DNA from 2 places in the Massilia varians genome. Region 1 is predicted to be linked to the other one. Evidence: predicted binding sites of a transcription regulator. Region 1 holds the regulator's gene; the other holds the start of a gene.
What was found. Region 1 encodes NrdR, which represses ribonucleotide reductase genes. Its sites were predicted from a motif close to CACNANATNTNGTG; they were not measured.
Positions count from the first base shown of each region.

Region 2: the regulator NrdR is predicted to act here: its motif matches at 4,173-4,186, upstream of MasN3_RS22895 (ribonucleoside-diphosphate reductase subunit alpha).

Region 1 covers NZ_AP026966.1:2,048,238-2,059,772, forward strand. Annotated here, with positions in the region: gene MasN3_RS09330 (SDR family oxidoreductase) at 1-51, opposite strand, end outside; ZMP/ZTP riboswitch at 186-304, shown strand; gene glyA (serine hydroxymethyltransferase) at 400-1,647, shown strand; gene nrdR (transcriptional regulator NrdR) at 1,696-2,154, shown strand; gene pilV (type IV pilus modification protein PilV) at 2,297-2,812, shown strand; gene MasN3_RS09350 (PilW family protein) at 2,839-3,741, shown strand; gene MasN3_RS09355 (pilus assembly protein) at 3,748-4,482, shown strand; gene MasN3_RS09360 (type IV pilin protein) at 4,479-4,928, shown strand; gene MasN3_RS09365 (GspH/FimT family protein) at 4,916-5,494, shown strand; gene ribD (bifunctional diaminohydroxyphosphoribosylaminopyrimidine deaminase/5-amino-6-(5-phosphoribosylamino)uracil reductase RibD) at 5,579-6,682, shown strand; gene MasN3_RS09375 (riboflavin synthase) at 6,688-7,314, shown strand; gene MasN3_RS09380 (M16 family metallopeptidase) at 7,316-10,243, opposite strand; gene MasN3_RS09385 (two-component system response regulator) at 10,332-11,535, opposite strand, start outside.
Region 2 covers NZ_AP026966.1:5,077,126-5,088,660, forward strand. Annotated here, with positions in the region: gene MasN3_RS22890 (ribonucleotide-diphosphate reductase subunit beta) at 1-914, opposite strand, end outside; gene MasN3_RS22895 (ribonucleoside-diphosphate reductase subunit alpha) at 1,039-3,960, opposite strand; gene MasN3_RS22900 (sigma-54-dependent transcriptional regulator) at 4,572-6,026, opposite strand; gene MasN3_RS22905 (two-component system sensor histidine kinase NtrB) at 6,060-7,712, opposite strand; gene MasN3_RS22910 (PP0621 family protein) at 7,721-7,972, opposite strand; gene MasN3_RS22915 (cytochrome C assembly family protein) at 7,969-8,772, opposite strand; gene ffh (signal recognition particle protein) at 9,033-10,400, shown strand; gene MasN3_RS22925 (SWIB/MDM2 domain-containing protein) at 10,633-11,007, shown strand; gene MasN3_RS22930 (alkaline phosphatase) at 11,193-11,535, opposite strand, start outside.

The DNA of each region.
Region 1 (11,535 bases):
CGCCATCGCGGCGCCGAAGCCGGCCGAAGCGCCGGTAATAAAGACGATCATGGTGGGTCCTGAGGGCAGAGGAGCTGAAAATTGTAGCCGAAATAGTCAGGATCCCGCTGGCCGCCCCGAGCTTGTTAAGACGACAGCAGTTTCCTTGCCCTAAGAGGCCCGGATCACATACAATCAGCTGAATTCACGTCTCACGTAACTGGCGAAACGCCGTGCGTCCGCATCCTGATGGCGGCCCGCGGCAAAGGTGGAGTCCCACCGGGGAACCTGAGACGCCAACTCGCCGTTCGCCTGGGCAGCCACAACTGGTACGTGTCGTATCGGGCTGCCTTGCGCCGCTGGTCCCGCTGCCCGCACTGCGCTGCCGTTGCCTGGTATTTCTCTCGATTGGAGTTTTACATGTTTGCAAAAGATCACACGCTCGCCAATGTCGACCCGGAACTGTGGGATGCCATCCAGAAGGAAAACGTTCGCCAGCAAGACCACATCGAACTGATCGCTTCGGAAAACTACACCTCGCCGGCGGTGATGGAAGCGCAGGGCTCGCAGCTGACCAACAAGTACGCCGAAGGCTATCCGGGCAAGCGCTACTACGGTGGCTGCGAATACGTCGACGTCGCCGAGCAGCTGGCGATCGACCGCCTCAAGCAGCTGTTCGGCGCGGAAGCCGCCAACGTCCAGCCGAATTCGGGTTCGCAGGCCAACCAGGGCGTGTTCTTCGCCATGCTGAAACCCGGCGACACCATCATGGGCATGTCGCTGGCCGAAGGCGGTCACCTGACCCACGGCATGGCGCTGAACATGTCGGGCAAATGGTTCAACGTCGTTTCTTACGGCCTGACCGAGCAGGAAGACATCGACTACGAGGCCATGGAACGCCTGGCGCGCGAGCACAAGCCGAAGATGATCATCGCCGGCGCTTCCGCTTTTGCCCTGCGCATCGACTTCGAGCGCTTCGCCCGTATCGCCAAGGAAGTCGGCGCCTACTTCATGGTCGACATGGCCCACTACGCCGGCCTGATCGCCGCGGGCGAGTACCCGAACCCGGTGCCGCACGCCGACTTCGTCACCTCGACCACCCACAAGTCGCTGCGCGGCCCGCGCGGCGGCATCATCCTGATGAAGGCCGAGTACGAAAAGCAGATCAACTCGGCGATCTTCCCGGGCATCCAGGGCGGTCCGCTGATGCACGTGATCGCCGGCAAGGCCGTGGCCTTCAAGGAAGCGCTGTCGCCGGAGTTCAAGGAATACCAGAAGCAGGTGGTCAAGAACGCCAAGGCCCTGGCCGACACCCTGACCGAGCGCGGCCTGCGCATCGTCTCGGGCCGTACCGAGTCGCACGTGATGCTGGTCGACCTGCGTTCGAAAGGCCTGACCGGCAAGGAAGCGGAAGCGATCCTGGGCCAGGCACACATGACCTGCAACAAGAACGGCATCCCGAACGACCCGCAAAAACCTTTCGTCACCTCGGGCATCCGCCTCGGCAGCCCGGCCTTCACCACCCGCGGCTTCAAGGAAGAAGACGCGGTCAAGGTGGGCCACCTGATTGCCGACGTGCTGGACAACCCGCACGACGCCGCGACCATCGAGCGCGTCAAGGTGGAAGTCAAGAAGCTGACCGACAAGTACCCGGTCTACGCGAAGTAAGCAACCCAGGGGCCGCTCGCTGCGGCCCTTTTTGAATCCCCGGCGCCCATGAAATGTCCGTTCTGCCAGCATGAAGATACCCAGGTCCTCGACACCCGCGTGTCGGAGGAGGGGGACGCCATCCGCCGGCGGCGGCGCTGCGCCAAGTGCGACAAGCGCTTCACCACCTACGAGCGCATCGAGCTGTCGATGCCGATCATCGTCAAGAAGAACGGCAGCCGCACCGAGTTCTCGTCGAACAAGCTGCGCGGCAGCCTGATGCTGGCCTTGCGCAAGCGCCCGGTCGCGGCCGAAGCGATCGACACGGCAGTGGCCACCATCGAGGAAAAGCTCCTGACCAGCGGCTTGCGCGAGGTGGACACCGGCTACGTCGGCGAGCTGGTGATGCAGGAACTCAAGCGCCTCGACAAGATCGCCTATATCCGCTTTGCCTCGGTGTACAAGAATTTCGAAGACCTGGCCGAGTTCCAGGAGGCGATCGCCGAAGTCGGCCAGCCGCGGAAATAGCAAGCGCGCAAGCGCGGCTATCTAAACTCAGCAGTTCCCCGAACCCGATTGCGCCAGCTCACGGCTGGCCCCGCCACGCCTGATAACTTCGCAGCTCGCAAGCGCAAGCCGCTTGCGCAGGCTAACCACGGAGGAGGGCGCGGTGCAGGTTAAGGCTCATGGTTTTACGCTGGCCGAGGTGCTGGTTGCCTTGTTCGTGCTGGCGGTCGGCATCGTCGGCGCGGGCGCCACGCAGCTCACTGCCGAGCGCACCCGCCAGCAGTCGGCGCTGATGTCCGAGGCGGCCCAGCTGGCCGCCGCGCTGTCGGCGCGCATGCAGGTCAATCCGGCCGTGGCCAGCCTGCCGGACGGCGCCAATCCCTATCTAGGTTTGTCGTACGACGCGGCGAGCGGTCCGCCCGCGGCCGGCACCGCTTGCTTCGCGGCCGCCTGCACGCCGGCCCAGCTGGCCGAGTTCGACCTGCATGAAATCCGCCAGGCGGTCCACGCACAGTTTCCGGGCGGCCGCATCGCGGTCTGCCGCGACGGCGCCCCCTGGGACAGCGCCGGCAAGCGCTGGCGCTGGAGTTGCGACGGCGCTGCCGGCGCGCTGCCGGTCGTCAAGCTGGGCTGGCAGGGCACGGGCGACGCGCCCGGCTACGTCGGGGTGCTCCGATGAGGACGCGCACGCAGGCGCAGCGGGGCATGAGCATGCCCGAACTGCTGGTCGCCCTGGGCGTCGGCCTGGGCGTGCTGCTCGCCGCCGCCAGCCTGTTCATCTGGGCCAATCGCGCCTTCGCCGTGCAGGTGGAGACGGCCGCGATGGACGACGCCGGACGCTACGCGCTCGAGGCGATCGCGCGCGCCGTGCGTCAGTTGGCGGCGGCCGACTGGGAAGGGCAGGGCGGCGGCCCGGATCCGGCGGCTCCGCCACGCCTGTCCGGGCTTGATGCCCGCAGGGTCAGCCAGGCCGGCTTCGGCATCGACAATGCGCCGGTCGACGCCGTCAACGGCAGCGACGTGCTGGCGATCCGCTTCCCGGGCACCGGCGCGCCGCCCAACGGCGACGGCACCAGCCTCGATTGCGCCGGCTTCGCCGTGCACCGCGACGAGGAAGGCTGGAGCATCTTCTACGTCGCCCGCAATACCCAGGGCGACACCGAGCTGCGCTGCAAATACCGTGGCGCGCATGCCTGGTCGGCGGACGCGGTGGTCGGCGCCGTCGACGGCTTCCAGGTGCTGTACGGGCTCGATGGCGACGCCGACGGTACGCCCGAGCGTTACCTGAACGCCAGCGCGCTGGCCGGCCTGGACGCGGGCCTGGTGCTGGCAGGCAGCACCCCGGCCGAGCGCGACGCCGACCTGCGCCGGCGCACCCACTGGAAAAAGATCGCCAGCGTGCGCGTGGCCCTGTTGCTGCGCGGGCCGGCCAGCAGGCTCGCCTCGGCACGCGCGCTGGTGTACGAGCTGTTCGGGCGCGACTATGGCGCCCTCGCGGACCTCGATGCCGGCACTCGCCTGCAGGAGGCGGCCCTGTCCGGCGCCGACGGGCCGCGCTACCGCAAGGTGTTCGGCACCACGATCGCCTTGCCCGCACGCCTGCGCTGAGGCCGCATGCGCACCGTCATCCACCTGTCATGCCGCGCCGGCCAGCGCGGCGTCGCGTTGCTCACGGCGCTGCTGCTGATGCTGGCCGTGCTGCTGGGCAGCATCGCCGCGGCGCGCACGGCGATCAGCGGGGCACGCGCCGCCGGCCATGAGCGCGACCGGCTGCTGGCGCTGCAGGCCGCGATGGCGGCCCTGGCCGATGCCGAGCAGGACATCGAAGGCGGCCAGGATCCGGCCTCGGCACGCGCCGCCGCGCTGGCACACGCCACCCCGGCCGCCTTCGCCGCCGGCTGCCGGGGCGGCGCTCCCTACGAGGGCCTGTGCGAACACGCGCCGCAGGCCGACGCGCTGTTCGCCCTGCTGGCGGACGACGAGGGGCCGGCGGTCGCGCTCGGAAGCTTCACGGGCGCGCTGCTTCCGGCCGGCGAGGGCGCGCTGCCGGCCCGGGCGCCGCGCTACCTGGTCGAACGGCTGTCGTCCGTGCCCGGTGCGCTGCTGTACCGGGTGAGCGCGCTCGGTTTCGGCAGCATGGCGAGCACCCAGGTGGCGCTCCAGGCCTATTACCGCAAGCTGCTGCCCAGTACGCCGCCGCCGGGGCAGGAGGAGGAAACCGTGCCGCAAGCGGCGGCGCCCGCGCCGCCGGCCTTGCCGGGCACGGCGGGCGGAGCGGGCATCCGGGTGGGCTGGCGCGAGATCGGCAACTGGCACGAGTCCGTGGCAGCGGGGGCGGAGGGACGATGAAGCGCAGTCGTGGGTTCACGCTGGTGGAACTGCTGGTGGTGCTGGCGATCGTCGCTATCCTGGCCGCGATCGCCTATCCGGGATATGCCCGTCACCTGGTCAAGGCGCGCCGGGTCGAAGCCCAGCTGGCGCTGGTCGACACCATGCAGCGCCAGGAACAGTACCGCGCCCTGCACCATACCTATGTGGCCTTCTCGGCGGCCTCGGTCGACCCGGACAGCCGCCAGTTCCGCTGGTGGCTGGGCGCCACGGCGCAGGACAGCGCCTACGAGCTCGAAGGACGCGCCTGCGAGGGGGAGGCCATCACCCAATGCATCGAACTGCGCGCCCGGCCGGGCACCGCGAACGTCGACACGGGCTTTCGCGATCCGGACTGCGGCGTGCTGAGCTTCGACAGCCGGGGAATACAGGGCGCCAGCGGCGGCGGGCGGCGATGCTGGCCGTGAACGCCCCGGTCGCGCGCCGGAGCGGCAGCGGCGCCACGCTGGCCGAGCTGGCCGTGGTGCTGGCGATTGCCGCCGTGGCGTTTGCGGTCGCCGCGCCGGACCTGCATGCCCTGCTGGCTGCCCAGCAGATCACGGCGGCCGCCGGCGAGCTGCATGACGCCATCCTGCATACGCGGGCCCAGGCGATCGCCCGCAACGAACGGGTCAAGCTGGCGCCGCGCGATCCCGCCGGGGCCGACTGGACGCGCGGCTGGACGGTGTTCATCGACCGCGACGGCGACCGCCAGCCGGGCGCGCTTGATGAGATCCTGGCCGTCCACGGTCCGCTGCCGGAAGGCCTGCGGATCGACTTTTCCTTCACCCAGCCAGCGCCGCCCCATTACATCGCCTACAATGGCGCCGGACGCAGCTGCAGCGACAGCAACAGCGGCGCGTCACGGCTCGGTACGCTGTCGCTGTTTCACGGCGGGCATGTCCGGCGTATTAAAATCAACATGCTCGGACGCGTGCGGCAGTGCAACCCGGCACGCGACGACGGCTGCGACGGCGCCCTGGCGCCTCGCTAGTCCCCGGCTGCGGGCCGGGCCTTGATAGCGGAACGGAACACCTTGGCAAACGACACGGCACAGATTCACAACGATACCGAGGGCATGGCGCTGGCCCTGGCCTGGGCGGCGAAAGGCATGCACATCACGGCGCCGAATCCCCGGGTCGGCTGCGTGCTCGTGCGCGACGGCGTCGTGATCGGCGCCGGCCACACCCAGCCGGCGGGCCAGGCGCATGCCGAGATCGAGGCGATGCGCGACGCGCGCCAGCGCGGCCACGACCTGGCCGGCGCCACCGCCTACGTCACGCTGGAGCCCTGCAGCCATTACGGGCGCACTCCGCCGTGCTCGAACGCGCTGGTGCAGGCCGGCATTGGGCGCGTGGTGGCGGCCATGCTCGACCCCAATCCGCTGGTCGCCGGCCGCGGCCTGGCCCAGCTGGAGGCGGCCGGCATCGCCGTCACCTCGGGTATTCTGGCCGAACAGGCCCATGAGCTGAACATCGGTTTCTTCTCGCGCATGCGGCGCGGCCTGCCCTGGGTGCGCCTGAAGGTCGCCGCCAGCCTGGACGGCGCCACCGCGCTGGCCGGCGGCGAAAGCCAGTGGATCACCGGGCCGGATGCGCGCGCCGACGGCCATGCCTGGCGCGCCCGCGCGCAGGCGATCCTGACCGGCATCGGTACGGTCAAGGCCGACGATCCGCAGCTGACCGTGCGCGGCATCGAGACCCCCTTGCCGCCGCGCCGCGTGATCGTCGACAGCCGGCTCGAGATCGATCCCGGGGCGCGCATCCTGCAGGGCGAACCCTGCTGGATCGTCGCCGCCGCCGAATCGGAGCGGGCCGCGGCCTTGCGCGCCCTGGGTCACGAGCTCATCATTCTGCCGAACGCGCAGGGCAAGGTCGACCTGCCGGCCCTGATGCGCGAGCTGGGCCGCCGCGAGATCAACGAAGTGCACGTGGAAGCCGGTTCGAAGCTGAACGCGTCGATGGTGCGCGAAGGCTGCGTCGACGAACTGCTGGTCTACCTGGCTCCCAGCCTGATCGGGCCGGGGCAGGGCATGTTCGCGCTGCCGGCGCTGGCGCGCCTGGCCGACCAGCGCCGGCTGCGTTTTCACGACGTGGCGCGGGTCGGCGACGACATCCGCATCCTGGCCCGCTTCGCGCAACCCGTCATTCACACTGAATTCACCGAACACACTGAGGAATAAGCCGTATGTTTACTGGAATCGTCGCTGCCGTCGGCAACATCACGTCGGTCACCCCGCTGGAGGGCGGCTCGTTCGCGGGCGTGCGCCTGGAAGTCGATGCCGGCCCGCTGGGGCTGGCGGACGTCGCGCTGGGCGACTCGATCGCCATCAACGGCGCCTGCATGACCGTGGTCGCCAAGACCGACCGGGCCTTCACCGTGGACGTCTCGCGCGAAAGCCTGAGCAAGACCGTCGGCCTCGAAGCGCCCGGCGAAGTCAACCTGGAGAAGGCCCTGACCCTGGCCGAGCGCCTGGGCGGCCACCTGGTCTCCGGCCACGTGGACGGCCTGGGCACTGTGCACAGCTTCGAACCGGTGGGCGAATCGCGCGAACTCGTCATCGACGCGCCGCGCGAGCTGGCCAAGTTCCTGGCCTACAAGGGCTCGGTGGTGGTCAACGGCGTCTCGCTGACGGTCAACCGCGTCGAGGATCTCGAAGGCGAGGGCGGCAAGGTGTGCCGCTTCTCGATCAACCTGATCCCGCACACGATCGAGGTCACCACCCTCAAGCACCTGGCGGCCGGCTCCAGGGTGAACCTGGAGATCGACCTGATCGCGCGCTACGTGGAGCGCATGCTGTCGGCGAAGGGATGAATCAACCGCCCGGCGCCGCGACGGCGGCGCCGGATGCCGCCACCGCCGTCGCCGCCCCCTTCTCGGGATTGAGCACCACCTGCACGTAGTTCTGCGCGTTGAAGTAGCGCCGCGCCGCCACCCGGATGTCCTCGGCCGACAAGGCCTGCACCTGCTTCTCGACGTCCAGGATCGCGCCCGGGTCGGTGCCTTCGCTCAGCGCCGACTGCAGGTGCGACAGCCAGTAGCCGTTCTCGCGCAGCGAGCCGCGATGGTTCTGGATCCAGTTGCGTTTCACCTTGTCGAGGTCGGCCGCCTCGGGCTCGGTGGCCTGCAGACGCTCGATCTCGGCGAAGGTCGCGGCGATCACCTTGTCCACGTTTTCGGGCCCGGTCGGCAGCGTGACGCCGATCGAGTAATTCCCGTACGGGATCTTGCTCAGCACGCCGGAGGCGCCGCCGCCGTAGATCAGCGCCATCTTTTCGCGCAGCACCTCGATGATGCGCAGGTTGAGCACCTCGAGCAGCGCCGCCAGGCGCAGCTGTTCGGCATCGCTAAACTCGGCCTTGCCGGTGAAGGTCAGCGACACCGTGCTTTTCGGCTCGGAGCCGCTGCGCACCTCGCGCTTGACCACGCCGGTGGCCGGGCGCAGGCCGACGTCGCGGTAGGCCACCGTGAGCTCGGGCGTGGGCAGGCTGCCGAGGTAGGTCGCCAGCAGCGGCTTCAGGGCTGCCACGTCGAAACTGCCGACCAGGATGAAGGTGAGGTCGCGGGCGCTGGAAAAGCGCTGGCGGAAGATCTCGATGCTGCGGTCGAGGTCGATCTGCTCGTATTCCTCGGCCTTCAGGGTGCGCGGCGCGCGCGGGTGCATGTTGTACAGCGCCGCCATCACGGCGTCGCCGAAGTGCGCGCCGGGCTGCGCGGCCTGGTTGCGCGCCTGCTCGACCTGCTTGCCGACGTAGGAACGGAACAAAGCCTCGTCGCGCCGCACGTCCTGGAATTTCAGCCAGGTCAGCTGCAGCATGGTCTCGATGTCGGTCGCGCCCGAGGCGCCCACTACCACGTCGGTGTAGTTGGCCAGGCCGACGTTCACCTGGGCCGCCTTGCCCGCCAGGATCTTGCGCATGTCGAGCGGGGTGAAGTCCTTCACCCCCATGCTGGCCACGATCGCATTGGCGAAGCGCGCATTCAGGATGTCCTGGTCACCGAACAGGCTCTGGCCGCCGAAGCGGGCGGCGCTCATCAAGACCTGGTCGTTGCGGAAGTCGGTCGGCTTGAGGATCACCTTGACGCCGTTGGACAGACTCAGGCGGGTCAGGCCGAGCGCCTTGTCATGCGACTCGGCCACGATGGCGCCGGGCTTCGGCGGACGCTCCATCAGGCGCGCCGCCACCGCCTTCTCGTCGTGCGCCAGGACCTCGGCGCGCTCGGCGCCGGCCACCGCCGCCAGCAACTGGGCGCCTTGCGGGGTGTCGGGACGGGTCACGCCGGTGTACAGCACCAGCTTGCCCGAATCCGCGGGAATGGTGCGGCGTGCGTAGGCATTGACCTCGTCGAGGCTGATGCCGGGCAGCAGCTCCCTGACGTAGCGGTATTCGGTGTCGATGCCGGGGATCGCCTCCTGCTGCAGGAAGTTGCGGATGTATTCGGCGGCGTAGGTGCCGGAATCGCTCTTGGCGCGCTCGTTCCAGGCCTGCTCGTAGTTGCGCATCAGGCTCTTCTTGACCCGCTCCAGCTCCGCCGCGCCGAAGCCGTGGCGGCGCGCGCGCTCGTTCTCCTCGACCAGGGCGGTGAGCGCCGCTTCGGCGCCGCGCGGTCCCAGCGCGGCCGAGGCGTTGTAGGAGCGGTAGCGCGGGGTCAGCTTGCCGAGCGAGCTGCTGGCGCCCATGAAGGGCGGCTCCGGCAACTGCGACAGTTCCTGCAGGCGCTGGTTGAGCATGCTTGAAAACAGCGACTGCACCAGGTCGTCGCGGTAGGCGCGGATGGTGCCGGCCTCGGCCACCGGCTGGACCGGGTAGCGGATCAGCACCGCATTGCCGCTGGCTTCCGGGTCGGTCACCACCAGCGCCTCGGTGGCCGGGCGTGCGGGAATCTCGGCATAGGCGCGCGGACGCGCCGACACCGGGTTCTTGAGGTGGGCGAAATGCGCCTTGATCAGCTTTTCGGCCTGCGCCGGGTCGATGTCGCCGACCGCCACCACCGCCATCAGGTCGGGACGGTACCAGTCGCGGTAGAAGCGGGTTAGGGCTTCCGGCTTGAAGCTGCGCAGCACCTCTTCGGTGCCGATCGGCAGACGCTCGGCGTATTTCGAGCCGTTGAAGATCGCCGGCATGATCTGCTTGCCCATGCGGTCCGACGCCCCTTTGCCGAGGCGCAGTTCTTCCAGCACGATGCCGCGCTCCTTCTCGACGGCCTCGGGATCGAAGCGCAGGCCATGGGCCCAGTCTTCCAGCACCTGGAAAGCCTTGGCCACGTGCTCGGGCTTGTCGGTGGGGATGGGCAGGATGTAGACGGTCTCGTCGAACGAGGTATAGGCGTTCAGGTCGGCGCCGAAGCCGACGCCGATCGACTGCAGGTAGGACACCAGCTCATGCTTGCGGAAGTTGGTCGAGCCGTTGAAGGCCATGTGCTCGACAAAATGGGCCATGCCGCGCTGGTCCTCGTCTTCCAGAATGGAGCCGGCCTTGACCACCAGGCGCAGCTCGAGCTTGCGTTCGGGCCGCGCATTGCGCTGGATGTAATAGGTCAGGCCGTTGGCAAGCTTGCCCACCTTGACCTGCGGCCCGACCGGGATCGGCGCGTCCAGGCGCAGCGGCGCAGCCGCGACGGTGCTGGCCTTGGCGGGAGCCGGGGCCGCAAGGGCAAGGCTGGCCAGCGAGTGCGCACAGAGCAGCGCGGCCAGGCAGAGGGCAGCCGGGCCACTGCGGCCGCGCACGACGTTCTTGCTCATCGGGAATCCAATTCTAGGGATGAGCATGCATTCTACCGCGCACACCCCGGGAAACTGTTGCGCAGTCGTGTATGCATGCTTGGGAAGATCACAGCGCCACGCGCCCCTTGAACAGCAGCGCCGCCATCTCGTGGGCCGGCACCGGGCGGCTGTACAGGTAGCCCTGCATCACGTCGCAGCCGATCAGGCCCAGGAAGTCGCGCTGCCCGACCGTTTCCACGCCCTCGGCCACGACCGCCAGCGACAGGCCCTGGGCCAGCGCGATGGTGGCCTGGGCGATGGCCGCGCTGCGCTGCTCGGTGGTGATGTTGCGGACAAAGGTCTGGTCGATCTTCAGCTTGTCGAGCGGGAAGCGCGACAGGTAGCCGAGCGAGGAATAGCCGGTGCCGAAGTCGTCCAGCGAGAGCGACACGCCGAGGGCGCGCAGCTCGGCCATCTCGGTCTCGGCCACCGCGCTGTCGCCCAGCATCACGCTCTCGGTCAGCTCCACCTCCAGGTAGCGCGGCGCCAGGCCGCTCTCCATCAGGGCCTTGCGCACGATCGTGCTCACCGCGCCCGACTTGAACTGGTTGGCCGAGACGTTGACGGCAACCCGCACCGGCGGCAGGCCGGCGTTTTGCCAGGCCTTGTTCTGGAAACAGGCCTGGCGGATCACCCACTCGCCGATCGGGTGGATCAGGCCCGTGTCCTCGGCCAGCGGAATGAAGTCGGCCGGGGAAACGGTGCCGATTTCCTCGCTGCGCCAGCGCAGCAGGGCTTCCATGCCCACCACGCTGCCGTCCAGGCGCGAGACCTGGGGCTGGTAGTGCAGGGCCAGCTCGTCGCGCTCGATCGCGCGCCGCAGGCGCGTCTCCAGCGCCAGCCAGCGCAGCGCCTGGGCATTCATCTCGCCCTTGAAGAAGCGGAAGCCGTTGCGTCCCGCTTCCTTCATCTCGCTGAGCGCGGCGTCGGCCGCCTTCAGCAGGTCGCCGGGGGCATTGCCGTCGCGCGGGAAGATGCTGATGCCGACGCTGCCGGTGACCACCACGTCGTGCCCGTCCACCGAGTGCGGCTGGGCGATGGCGTCGATCAGGCGGCGTGCGGCCATGATGATGTCGTCGTTGTCGTGGCAAGCGGTGAGCAGCAGCACGAATTCGTCGCCGGACAGGCGCGCCAGGGTGTCGGTCGGACCGGCGATGCTACCGACCCGGCGCGCTACCTCGCGCAGCACGGCGTCGCCCGCCGCGTGCCCCAGGCTGTCGTTGATGCGCGAGAGGCGGTCGACGTTAAACAAGAGCAATGCGAGCTGGCCG
Region 2 (11,535 bases), 2.5 Mb from region 1:
GCGTTCAGGCCCAGCACGCCGCGCGGCATGGTGTCTTCGGCGTAGCGGTATTCGAGGTCGACCGCCTGCATGAACAGGGTCTTCAGTTCTTCGCGGAAGGCCGGGGTCCACAGCTGCGGGTTTTCCATCTTGATCGTGTTGATCAGGTCGATGCCGAAGTTCACGTGCATCGACTCGTCGCGCAGGATGTACTGGTACTGCTCGGCGGCGCCGGTCATCTTGTTCTGGCGGCCGAGCGCCAGGATCTGGGTGAAGCCGACGTAGAAGAACAGGCCTTCCATCAGGCAGGCGAACACGATGATCGACTTCAGCAGCTTCTGGTCGTTTTCCAGGGTGCCGGTCTTGAATTCCGGGTCGGTCAGGACGTTGATGAACGGGATCAGGAACTGGTCCTTGTCGTGGATCGACGCGATCTCGTTGTAGGCGTTGAAGATCTCGCGCTCGTCCAGGCCCAGCGACTCGACGATGTACTGGTAGGCGTGGGTGTGGATCGCTTCCTCGAAGGCCTGGCGCAGCAGGTACTGGCGGCATTCCGGCGCGGTGATGTGGCGGTAGGTGCCCAGCACGATGTTGTTGGCGGCCAGCGAGTCGGCGGTGACGAAGAAGCCGAGGTTGCGCTTGACGATGCGGCGCTCGTCTTCGGTCAGGCCGTTCGGGCTCTTCCACAGCTCGATGTCGCGCTGCATGTTCACTTCCTGCGGCATCCAGTGGTTCGCGCAGCCGGCCAGGTACTTGTCCCATGCCCACTTGTACTTGAACGGCACCAGCTGGTTGACGTCGGTCTGGCCGTTGATGATGCGCTTGTCGTCGGCGTTGACGCGCTTGGCGACTTCGGCGGCGGGTGCCGCCTCGCCGGCGCCTTGCGCTGCGCGCGGGGCTGGTGCGGTGCTTGGTTCGTCGTCCCAGGAGAGCATGTGTTGGTTCCTTCTTTCATGAAGCGTCCGCGCGAGGCGGACGATCGGTCGTATTGGTTCAGTAAAGTCAGCGGTGCGGACCGGCATGCATGCCGGTCCGCACCCGAGGCCGCTTATTGGCGGCTTATTGGCAAGCCTCGCACTCGTCGAAGCCGGCGTCGCCCGGACGCAGGTAGCAGGCGGCGCCTTCCACCACGTCCGCCGCGGCGGCAGGGGCCGCGGCCGGAGCCGCGGCTGCCGGCGCGGCATGGCCGGCCGACAGGCCGCCCGAGACCGGCACCGCGTTCAGGGCGCCGGTGCGGGTGGTCGACTTCTCCATGTGCGTCGCCGCGATGGTGCGCAGGTAGTAGGTGGTCTTCAGGCCGCGCAGCCAGGCCAGTTTATACGTCTCGTCCAGCTTCTTGCCCGAGGCGCCGGCCATGTAGATGTTCAGCGACTGGGCCTGGTCGATCCACTTCTGGCGGCGCGATGCCTGTTCCACCAGCCACTTCGGCTCGACTTCGAAGGCGGTGGCGTAGATGTCGCGCAGGTCTTGCGGCACGCGGTCGATCTTGCTCAGGGAACCGTCGAAGTACTTCAGGTCGGCGATCATCACCTCGTCCCACAGGTCGCGCGCCTTCAGGTCGCGCACCAGGTAGGAGTTGATCTCGGTGAATTCGCCCGACAGGTTCGACTTCACGTACAGGTTCTGGAAGGTCGGCTCGATGCAGGCCGACACGCCGATGATGTTCGAGATGGTCGCGGTCGGGGCGATCGCCACGCAGTTCGAGTTACGCATGCCGAACTGCTTGATGCGCTCGCGCACCACGGTCCAGTCCATCGATTCGCTGGTGTCCTGCTCCAGGTAGCCGCCGCGCTCTTCCGCCAGCAGCTTGATCGAGTCCTGCGGCAGGATGCCGCGGTCCCACAGCGAACCTTCGTAGGTCTCGTAGCGGCCGCGCTCCTCGGCCAGCTCGGTCGAGGCCAGGTAGGCGTAGTAGCAGACGGCTTCCATCGACTTGTCGGCGAATTCCACGGCCTTCTCGGAGGCGAACGGCACGCGCATCATGTGCAGGCAGTCCTGGTGGCCCATGATGCCCATGCCCACCGGGCGGTGGCGCAGGTTCGAATTGCGCGCCTTGTCCACGGCGTAGTAGTTGATGTCGATGACGTTGTCGAGCATGCGCATCGCGGTGCGGATGGTCTTCTGCAGCTTGGCGTGGTCCAGGCCCTCGCCTTTCATGTGCTGCGGCAGGTTCACCGAGCCCAGGTTGCAGACGGCGATCTCGTCGGCGCTGGTGTTCAGCGTGATCTCGGTGCACAGGTTCGACGAGTGCACCACGCCGACGTGCTGCTGCGGCGAACGGATGTTGCACGGATCCTTGAAGGTGATCCACGGGTGGCCGGTTTCGAACAGCATCGACAGCATCTTGCGCCACAGGTCGAGCGCTTCGACCTTCTTGTACACGGTCATTTCGCCGCGCGCCGCCTTGGCTTCATAGGCGACGTAGGCTTCTTCGAAGGCCTTGCCGACCTTGTCGTGCAGGTCAGGCGTTTCGCTCGGCGAGAACAGGCTCCAGTGGCCCTTCTCCATCACGCGCTTCATGAACAGGTCCGGAATCCAGTTCGCGGTGTTCATGTCGTGGGTGCGGCGGCGGTCGTCGCCGGTGTTCTTGCGCAGGTCGAGGAATTCCTCGATGTCCATGTGCCAGGTTTCCAGGTAGGCGCAGACCGCGCCCTTGCGCTTGCCGCCCTGGTTCACCGCGACGGCGGTGTCGTTCACGACTTTCAGGAACGGGACCACGCCCTGCGACTTGCCGTTGGTGCCCTTGATGCGCGAGCCCAGTGCGCGGACCGGCGTCCAGTCGTTGCCCAGGCCGCCGGCGAACTTCGACAGCAGCGCATTTTCCTTGATGGCGTCGTAGATGCCTTCCAGGTCGTCGCCGACGGTGGTCAGGTAGCACGAGGACAGCTGCGAGCGGCGGGTGCCCGAGTTGAACAGGGTCGGGGTCGAGCTCATGAAGTCGAACGACGACAGCAGGTTGTAGAACTCGATGGCGCGCGCTTCGCGGTCGGCTTCGCGCAGGGCCAGGCCCATCGCGACGCGCATGTAGAAGGCCTGCGGCATCTCGATGCGGGTTTCGCGCACGTGCAGGAAGTAGCGGTCGTACAGGGTCTGCAGGCCGATGTAGCCGAATTGCAGGTCACGGTCGGCGACGATGGCCTTGGCCAGGCGCTCGAGGTCGTAGGTGCCCAGCGCTTCGTCCAGCAGCTCGTTCTGGATGCCCTTGGCGATGTACTGCGGGAAGTAGGTGATGTACTCGGCGGCTGCGCCGGCTTGCGGCACTTCATGGCCGAAGACTTCCTTGCGGATGGTGTGCAGCAGGATGCGCGCGGTGACCTGGCTGTAGGCCGGGTCGGTTTCCATCAGGGCGCGGGCGGCCAGGATGGCCGACTTGTGCAGCTCCTCGACCGGCACGCCGTCGTACAGGTTCTTCAGGGTCTCGGCGACGATCGCGTCGGCGTCGACGTGCTTCTCCAGGCCCGAGCAGGCGGCGTTCACGAGGGCGTGGACGTCGTTGATGTCCAGCGGGCGGCGCTCGCCGCCGTCGACCACGTGGATCTGCGGCGCGGCGACCTGGGTGCCGCCCGCGGCTTCCTTGGCGGCGCGGCGCTCTTCCATGCGCTTGGCGCGGTACAGCACGTATTCGCGCGCGACGTCATGCTCGCCCGAGCGCATCAGCGACAGTTCGACCTGGTCCTGCACGTCCTCGATGTGGAAGGTGCCGCCGTTCGGCTGGCGGCGCACCAGGGCGGCCACCACGTTGCCGGTCAGCTGCTCGACCAGCTCGCGGATGCGGGCCGATGCGGCGCCCTGCCCGCCGGCGACGGCGAGGAAGGCCTTGGTCATCGCGACCGAGATCTTGTGCGGTTCGAAAGCGACCACGGCGCCGTTGCGGCGGATAACCCGGTAGTCACCACGCGCGACGATCTCTGCGGGCGTGGCGGTGGCCGACGCGCCTGGGGTGACGTGTGGATTGATCGAAATGTCTTGTGCTGTTTGCATTGAGCCTCCAGTGAGCAGCGAACCTGCCGTTTGTCTTGCGCCGGACTTGTCAACCGGACAAAATTTTAAGCAAAGCGATACCCCGCCAGATGGAAATTCTTACTGGCAACCAAGCAAGAGACCGATGCGGCAGGGTAGAAATCGTTGTTGAATCAGGCGCTTGCAGAGCAAGCTTCAAGTCGGATGTGAACCAGTTTCTGCTGATCCACTACCACTATATCTAGTGCCCGAACTTGATATGAGACTAATTGTAGTGCCTGACCCAGGTCAGGGCAAGTGACGGCGCTTGTATTATTTTTCGTTTTTTTTGGTGCGCAGGCTTGACAAGCCCATAGGGCAAGAACGACGGGCGGTATGCGGTGAGCGGGCACTAACACTGTTCCGGAACACTGCACAAGGCTTCAGCAGCCACATGCGCGTCGCATCATTCTTGTGCATTTTGCACTGGCGAAAAGACAACATGATGACACCGCAGGTCTTGCTTTTGTAGGGTGGTCGGCTTGTCCGACCGCGCGTGCACGTCCCGCGTGAAACGAGGCGGTGTCATCTATTCACGCACGGTTTGAACGCGCGGCCGGCAGAGCCGGCCACCCTACATTATATAGAGATGCTCATGCATGGTCGTCCGGCGCGCAGATCTCCAGCTTCTGCATCTGGTAGCGCAGCTGGCGCAGGCTGATGCCGAGCAGGCTTGCCGCCTGGGTGCGGTTGAACTGGGTCTGCTGCAGGGCGCGTCCGATGATCTCGCGCTCGACCTGGCTCAGGTACTCGGGCAGGTTGGCGGGCAAGCCATTCGGGCCCAGCATGGCGCAAGCGGGCGCCGCCTCCGCCGCGGGAGACACCGGTGTCGGCACCGGTTCAGGCAGCGGCACGGGCGCCGGCGCGCTCGCGGCCGGTTCGCGCCGCGCCGTATCGCCCGGCCGCGCCGCCTTGAGCGACAGGTCGCCCACGTCGATCACGCCGTCGTTGGCAAAGGCCAGCGCCCGCTCCAGCACGTTCTCCAGCTCGCGGATATTTCCGGGAAAGGAGTAGGCGCGCAGCGCGTCGAGCACGCCCGGGCCGAGCGCGGCCTGGCCCGGCCCGGCCAGGCGCGCCAGGATCGCGTCCACCAGCGGCGCCAGGTCGTCGATGCGTTCGCGCAGCGGCGGCAGCGACAGTTCGATCACGTTCAGGCGGTAGAACAGATCCTGCCTGAACCTGCCCTGCTCCACGCACTTGGCCAGGTCCTGGTGGGTGGCGCTGATGATGCGCACGTCCACCGGTTCTTCGACGGTGGCGCCGATCTTGCGCACGCGCCGCTCCTGGATGGCGCGCAGCAGCTTGACCTGCATCGGCAGCGGCAGGTCGGCCACTTCGTCCAGCATCAGAGTGCCGCCGTTGGCGGCCTGGAAGAAGCCGTCGCGCTCTTCCGCCGCCCCGGTGAAGGCGCCCTTGCGGTAGCCGAAGAACTCGGCCTCCATCAGGGTTTCGGGAATGGCGCCGCAGTTCACCGCAACAAAAGGCTTGCCGGCGCGCGAACTCTGGGCGTGGATCTCGCGCGCCGCCAGTTCCTTGCCGCTGCCGGATTCGCCGGTGATCGCGATCGGCGCGTTCGAGCGCGCCAGGCGTCCGATCTGGGCGCGCAGCGCCGCCATCGCGCTTGAGGTGCCGATCATGCGCGAGCCGGGCACCCCGCCGTCCGGCTGCGGCGCCGGTGTTTCGGAAAGCTTCAGCGCCGAGCGCACCATCACACGCAGCGCATCCAGGGCCACCGGCTTGGAGATGTAGTCGAAGGCGCCGGCCTTGAGCGCCACTACCGCGTTCTCGGCGCTGCCGTAGGCGGTGATGACGGCGATCGGCGTGCCCTTGTGCGAGGCCGTCACCTCGCGCACCAGTTCCAGCCCGAGGCCGTCCGGCAGGCGCATGTCGGTCAGGATCAGCGCATAGTCGTGCTCCTCGACCAGGCCGCGCGCCTGGCGCAGCGTGGCGGCGCTGTCGACGTCCAGCCCCATCTTGAGCAGGGTGATCTCGAGCAGTTCGCGCAGGTCGGCTTCGTCGTCGACCACCAGGATGCGGGGTGCGGTCATGGTTCTCTCACACTATATATAGGCAAGCCGGGTTCACGCCGGCTGCGGGAAGCTGATCACGAAACGCCCGCTGGCCCGGCGCGGTCCGGTGGCGGTGGGATCGAAGCGGTATTCGTAGTCGAGCTTCGCGTCGTTGTTCAGGCACAGCTCGCGCGCCAGGTACAGGCCCAGGCCGGTGCCCTTGCTCGAGGTCGTATAGAAGGGCTCGAACAGGTGGGCGCGCACTTCGGGCGTGATGCCGGGGCCGTCGTCCTGCACGTGCAGTTCGATCCGGCCGGCGGCGTCCAGGGCCGGGAAGATGCGGATGCTGGCCGGCTCGCGGCTGGCGTAGCGCACCGCATTGCCCAGCAGGTTGAGCAGCACTTCGTGCAGGTGCAACGGGTCGAAACGCAGCGCGCTCGTCCCGGGGTCGCCCAGGTAGACTATATCATCCGCGAGCCCATGGGTTTCGCAGAATTCGGCCTTCAGCTCGGCGAGAAAAGCGGCCAGCTGCACCGGCTCGCCGTTCGGCTGCACCTTGCGCGACAGCTGCAGGATGTCCTCGACCATGCGGTTCACGCGCGCCACGTTGTCGCCCACGATCTTCAGCAGGCGCACCTCGGCCGGGCCGTGCAGGTCTTCGGCCAGCAGCGCGGTGGCGTGACCGATCGCCGACAGCGGGTTGCGCACCTCGTGCGCGATGCTGGCGGTGAGGCGCCCCATCGAGGCCAGCTTGAGCTGCTGCGCCTGGTTCTCGATGGCGCTGACGTCCTGCATGAACACCACGCTGCGTCCCAGCGCGGCATCGAGCGTGTCCACCCGCGCGAAGCGCAGCTTCAGGTGCACCGGCTGGTCGCGCCGGCCGCGCAGGGGGCCGGCGTCTTCCTGGTAGGGCTTGACGGTCACGAACGACGCGTCCTCGCCCGGTGCGCGCAGCCAGGCGCTGAAGGCTTGCGCCAGCGGTTCCAGGCCCGGCGCCTCGCCCAGCCGGAAGGCCGCCACCTCCCCTTCCAGGCCCAGCATGCGGCGGGCCGCCGGGTTGCCGGTGAAGACCGCGCTGTCGTTGCCCACCACCAGGATGCCGTCGCCGACGTCGGCGATCACGATCGCATTGATCGCCTGCTGCACACGCAGGTCGGCGCCGCGCTGCGCGGCCAGCTCTTCCTGCTTGATCAGGCGCGCCGCCAGGCGGTTCACCACCAGCACCCCGGCGAAGAAGGCGGCGCCGTACAGGCCGGCCTGCATCGGCGAGCGCTCGTTGTCCTGCATGAAGACCTGCCAGGTGGTTTCCAGCAGCAGGAACAGGGTGGCGACCGCGCTCGAGAACAGCGCCAGCGTCAGGGGCGCCAGGATGGCGGCGCCGGCCAGCGGGAACAGGTACAGGATCGCCAGGCCGCTGCGCATGCCGCCGGCTTCCAGGTAGAGCAGCGAGATCACGGCCAGGTCGACCGCGATCTGGCAGCCCAGTTGCAGCGCGAAGCGGCGCCGCCACCAGGCGCCGAGCGCGCCGAAGACCAGCGCCGCCGCCAGGTAGAACAGGCAGGCCGGGGCGTTGGCCGCGTCCAGGCGCATGCCCCCGTCGGTGATGCGCACGCCCAGGTAGAGCAGCAGCACCAGCGCGATGACGATGCGGGTGACGGTGAAGGTCTGGAGCGAACGCCACAGGGTCGTGCGCGCTTCGCGGGACAGCACCGCTGTTGGCGACATCGGCCGGCTTACTGCGGCGGCAGGCGCACGTGGCCCGGCGAGCAGTAGTCGTGGCCGTCGGCGTGGACCGCTTCGGAGGCCGGAAAGTGGATGCCGCAGTGCGCGCACTGGGTCATGGTTTCGATTTCGCCTACCGGCGCCTGGCGCGGCGGTGCCTGGTGGGGGGGCGGCTGGCGGCGCGCGCCCAGGCCCTTGAGCTTGGCGCGGATCGCCAGGACGACCAGCCCGATCAGGAGGAGCCAGAAGATGACGCGGCTCATGCCAGCCCCCGGTGCAGGACGACTTCGAGCACGAAGCGGCTGCCGACGTAGGCCAGCGCCAGCGTGGCGAAGCCCGCCAGCGTGAAGCGCAGCGCGGTCTTGCCGCGCCAGCCCTGGAAACGGCGGCCGGCCAGCAGCGCCGCGAACAGCAGCCAGGACAGCAGCGCGAATACGCTCTTGTGGTCGAGGCGCAGGGCGCGGCCGAACAGCTGTTCGGAGAACACCACGCCCGACAGCACGGTCAGGCTGAGCAGGATGAAGCCGATCCAGATCACGCGGAACAGCAGCTTTTCCATGGTCAGCAGCGCCGGCAGCTGGTCCAGCGCGCTGCCCAGCCAGCCGCCGCCGGCGGCACGCGTGTGCAGGCGCGCCTCCTGCAGCGCCATCAGCACGGCGTGGAAGGCGGCGATGGTGAGCGTGCTGTAGGCCAGCACCGCAACCAGGACGTGCCAGCCGAAGGCCGGCGTCTGGCCGTTCAGCGGCAGCAGGCTGCCGGGGAAGACCACCGGCAGCACGCTTGCGGCGACGGCGAAGGGCATGACCAGGCGGCGCATGCCGTCGAGGGCGAAATTGCGGTTTTCCAGCCAGTAGGCGGCCACCGAGACCCACAGGGCGCTCGAGAGCATGATGGCAAAGCCGACGCGCAGCCGGCCCGGCTCGGCCACGTCGAGTCCGAGCGCGGCGCCATGCACCGCCCAGGCCACGGCGGTGACGCCCGAGATGACGGCGCCCCGGCGCGACGGCAGCAGGGCGCACACCGCGTACAGCAGGGCCGCGGCGAGGAAGAGGGAATTCTGCATAATAAGAGTCTACACCATCGGGAAATGGCGGGGGCGGGCCCTGCCCCGCCCCTAAGGCATATTTAAGCGCTCATCCAGCGACGATCCGGTCGGGCAGGTAGACTGCAATCATGGCCAATGAGTACGTGATCTGTGATCGAACGCATCACAGGTGACGAAAAACTGCGTTATATCGCTGCGGCGGTCGAACTCGGCGGCTGCCGCAAGGTAGAATGGCGGTTTGTCGAATGCGACGTGCTGTCTTATATAGTAGGTAGAACATGCTAGATAACCTTACCCAACGCCTAGCCAAGGTCGTCAAGACGATGCGCGGCGAAGCGCGCCTCACCGAGGCGAACACCGCCGAGATGCTGCGCGAAGTGCGCATGGCCCTGCTCGAGGCCGACGTGGCGCTGCCGGCGGTGCGCGAATTCATCGCCAAAGTCAAAGAGAAAGCGCTGGGCGAAGAAGTCATCGGCTCGCTCAGCCCGGGCCAGGCCCTGGTCGGCGTGGTGCAGCGCGAGCTGGCCGCCCTGATGGGCGCCGACCTCGGCCCCGACGCCACCCAGCTGTCCTTCGCCCAGCAGCCGCCGGCGATCATCCTGATGGCCGGCCTGCAGGGTGTGGGTAAAACCACCACCACCGGCAAGCTCGCCAAGTACCTCAAGGAACAGAAGAAAAAGAAGGTCCTGACGGTGTCGGCCGACGTCTACCGTCCGGCCGCGATCGCGCAGCTGGAGTCCGTCACCAAGCAGGTCGGCGCCGACTTCTTCCCGTCCACCGCCAACGACAAGCCGGTCGACATCGCGCGTAACGCGCTGGACTGGGCCAAGAAGCACTACCACGACGTCCTGATCATCGACACCGCTGGCCGCCTCGGCATCGACGAAGCGATGATGCAGGAGATCGCCGCGGTGCACGCGGCCGTCAATCCGGTCGAGACCCTGTTCGTGGTCGACGCCATGCTGGGCCAGGACGCGATCAACACCGCCAAGGCCTTCAACGACGCGCTGCCGCTTACCGGCGTGGTGCTGACCAAGCTCGATGGCGATTCGCGCGGCGGCGCCGCCCTGTCGGTGCGCCACGTGACCGGCAAGCCGATCAAGTTCGCCGGCGTGTCGGAAAAGCTGGACGGCCTGGAAGCCTTCGATCCGACGCGCATGGCCAACCGCGTGCTGGGCATGGGCGACATCCTGGCGCTGGTCGAAGAAGCGCGCAAGGGCGTCGATGCCGAGGCCGCGACCGAGCTGGCCAACAAGATCAAGGGCGGCGGCAAGTTCGACATGAACGACTTCAAGGCCCAGCTGACCCAGATGAAGAAGATGGGCGGCATGTCCGGCCTGCTCGATAAACTGCCGGCCCAGTTCCAGCAGGCAGCAAGCGGCGCCAACATGGACCAGGCCGAAAAGCAGGTGCGCCGCATGGTCGGCATCATCGATTCGATGACGCCGCAGGAGCGCGCCAAGCCGGACCTGATCAAGGCCAACCGCAAGCGCCGCATCGCGGCCGGCGCCGGCGTGCAGGTGCAGGAAGTGAACCGCATGCTGAACCAGTACGACCAGATGCAGACCATGATGAAGAAGCTCAAAGGCGGCGGCTTGATGAAGATGATGCGCGGGATGAAGGGCATGATGCCCGGCCTGCGCTGAGCGTCCGGCGATTCCCGGAAAACCGCGCAGACACGGGCTTTGCGCGGTTTTTTACATTCCGGCACGCGTTTTTTTCATTTGCGGATGCCCTAGTGTGCGATAGCTCGCATATCGGGGCTTACAAGAATGAAAAAATTTCGAAAAAGACTTGCATGAACAGTAAAAGGCCACCAATATAAGCCGGTGCGTCAATAACGCAACTTTCCCTGTGATCGTTTTAGGAGGCTCGAAGATGGCAACAGCCAAAAAATCCACCGCAGCGCCAGCCAAGCCAGCCGCCAAGCCGGCAGCAGCGGCCAAGCCTGCAGCAAAAAAAGCAGCTCCAGCAAAAGCAGCAGCGAAGCCGGCCGCGGCACGCAAGCCGAACGCCGCTTTCATGAAAGAGATGACGCCGTCGGGCGAACTGGCAGCAGTGGTCGGCAACAAGCCGCTGCCACGCACCGAAGTCACCAAGAAGGTCTGGGACTACATCAAGGCACAGAACCTGCAAGACGAATCGAACCGCCGCATGATCAATGCCGACGACAAGCTGAAGGCTGTCTTCGGCGGCAAGGCGCAGGTCTCGATGTTCGAAATGACCAAGCTCATTTCGGACCACCTGAAGTAAGCACTGGCCGGCTGTCCAGTAGCCTTGCAAATGAAAGCCCCGGGAGACCGGGGCTTTTTGTTTGGATGCGCATCGTAGGGTGGGCGGCTTGGCCGTCCGCGCGTTCGACTGACCGACGCTTGTACGCGCCGCATCTATTCACATACGGTTTGAACGCGCGGCCGGCATAGCCGGCCACCCTACATTCACAGGCCTGCCGCTGCCTTCATCAGGTGGAACACCTGGGTGTTCTCCATCGTCCCCTTGAACGGCGCCGAGCCCGCGCCGGTGGCGTACAGCTTCACGTCGCCGCCGCCGTGCGATTCGTACACGGTGCGCACGCCGGCTTCCTGCCGGTACTCGTCGCCCTGGGCCACCGCGCTGTCGACGTCGGCGCGCACGTCCGGACGCACCTTGCCGTTGCCGAACAGGAGCGCGGTGAAGGTCTTGCCGTCGGCGTCCTTCTTCGGCTCGCCTCTGGCGTAGTCGTGCACGATGTCCAGCACCTTGCTGCCGCGCTTCGGATAGCCGCTCAGGACCATCGTGTGG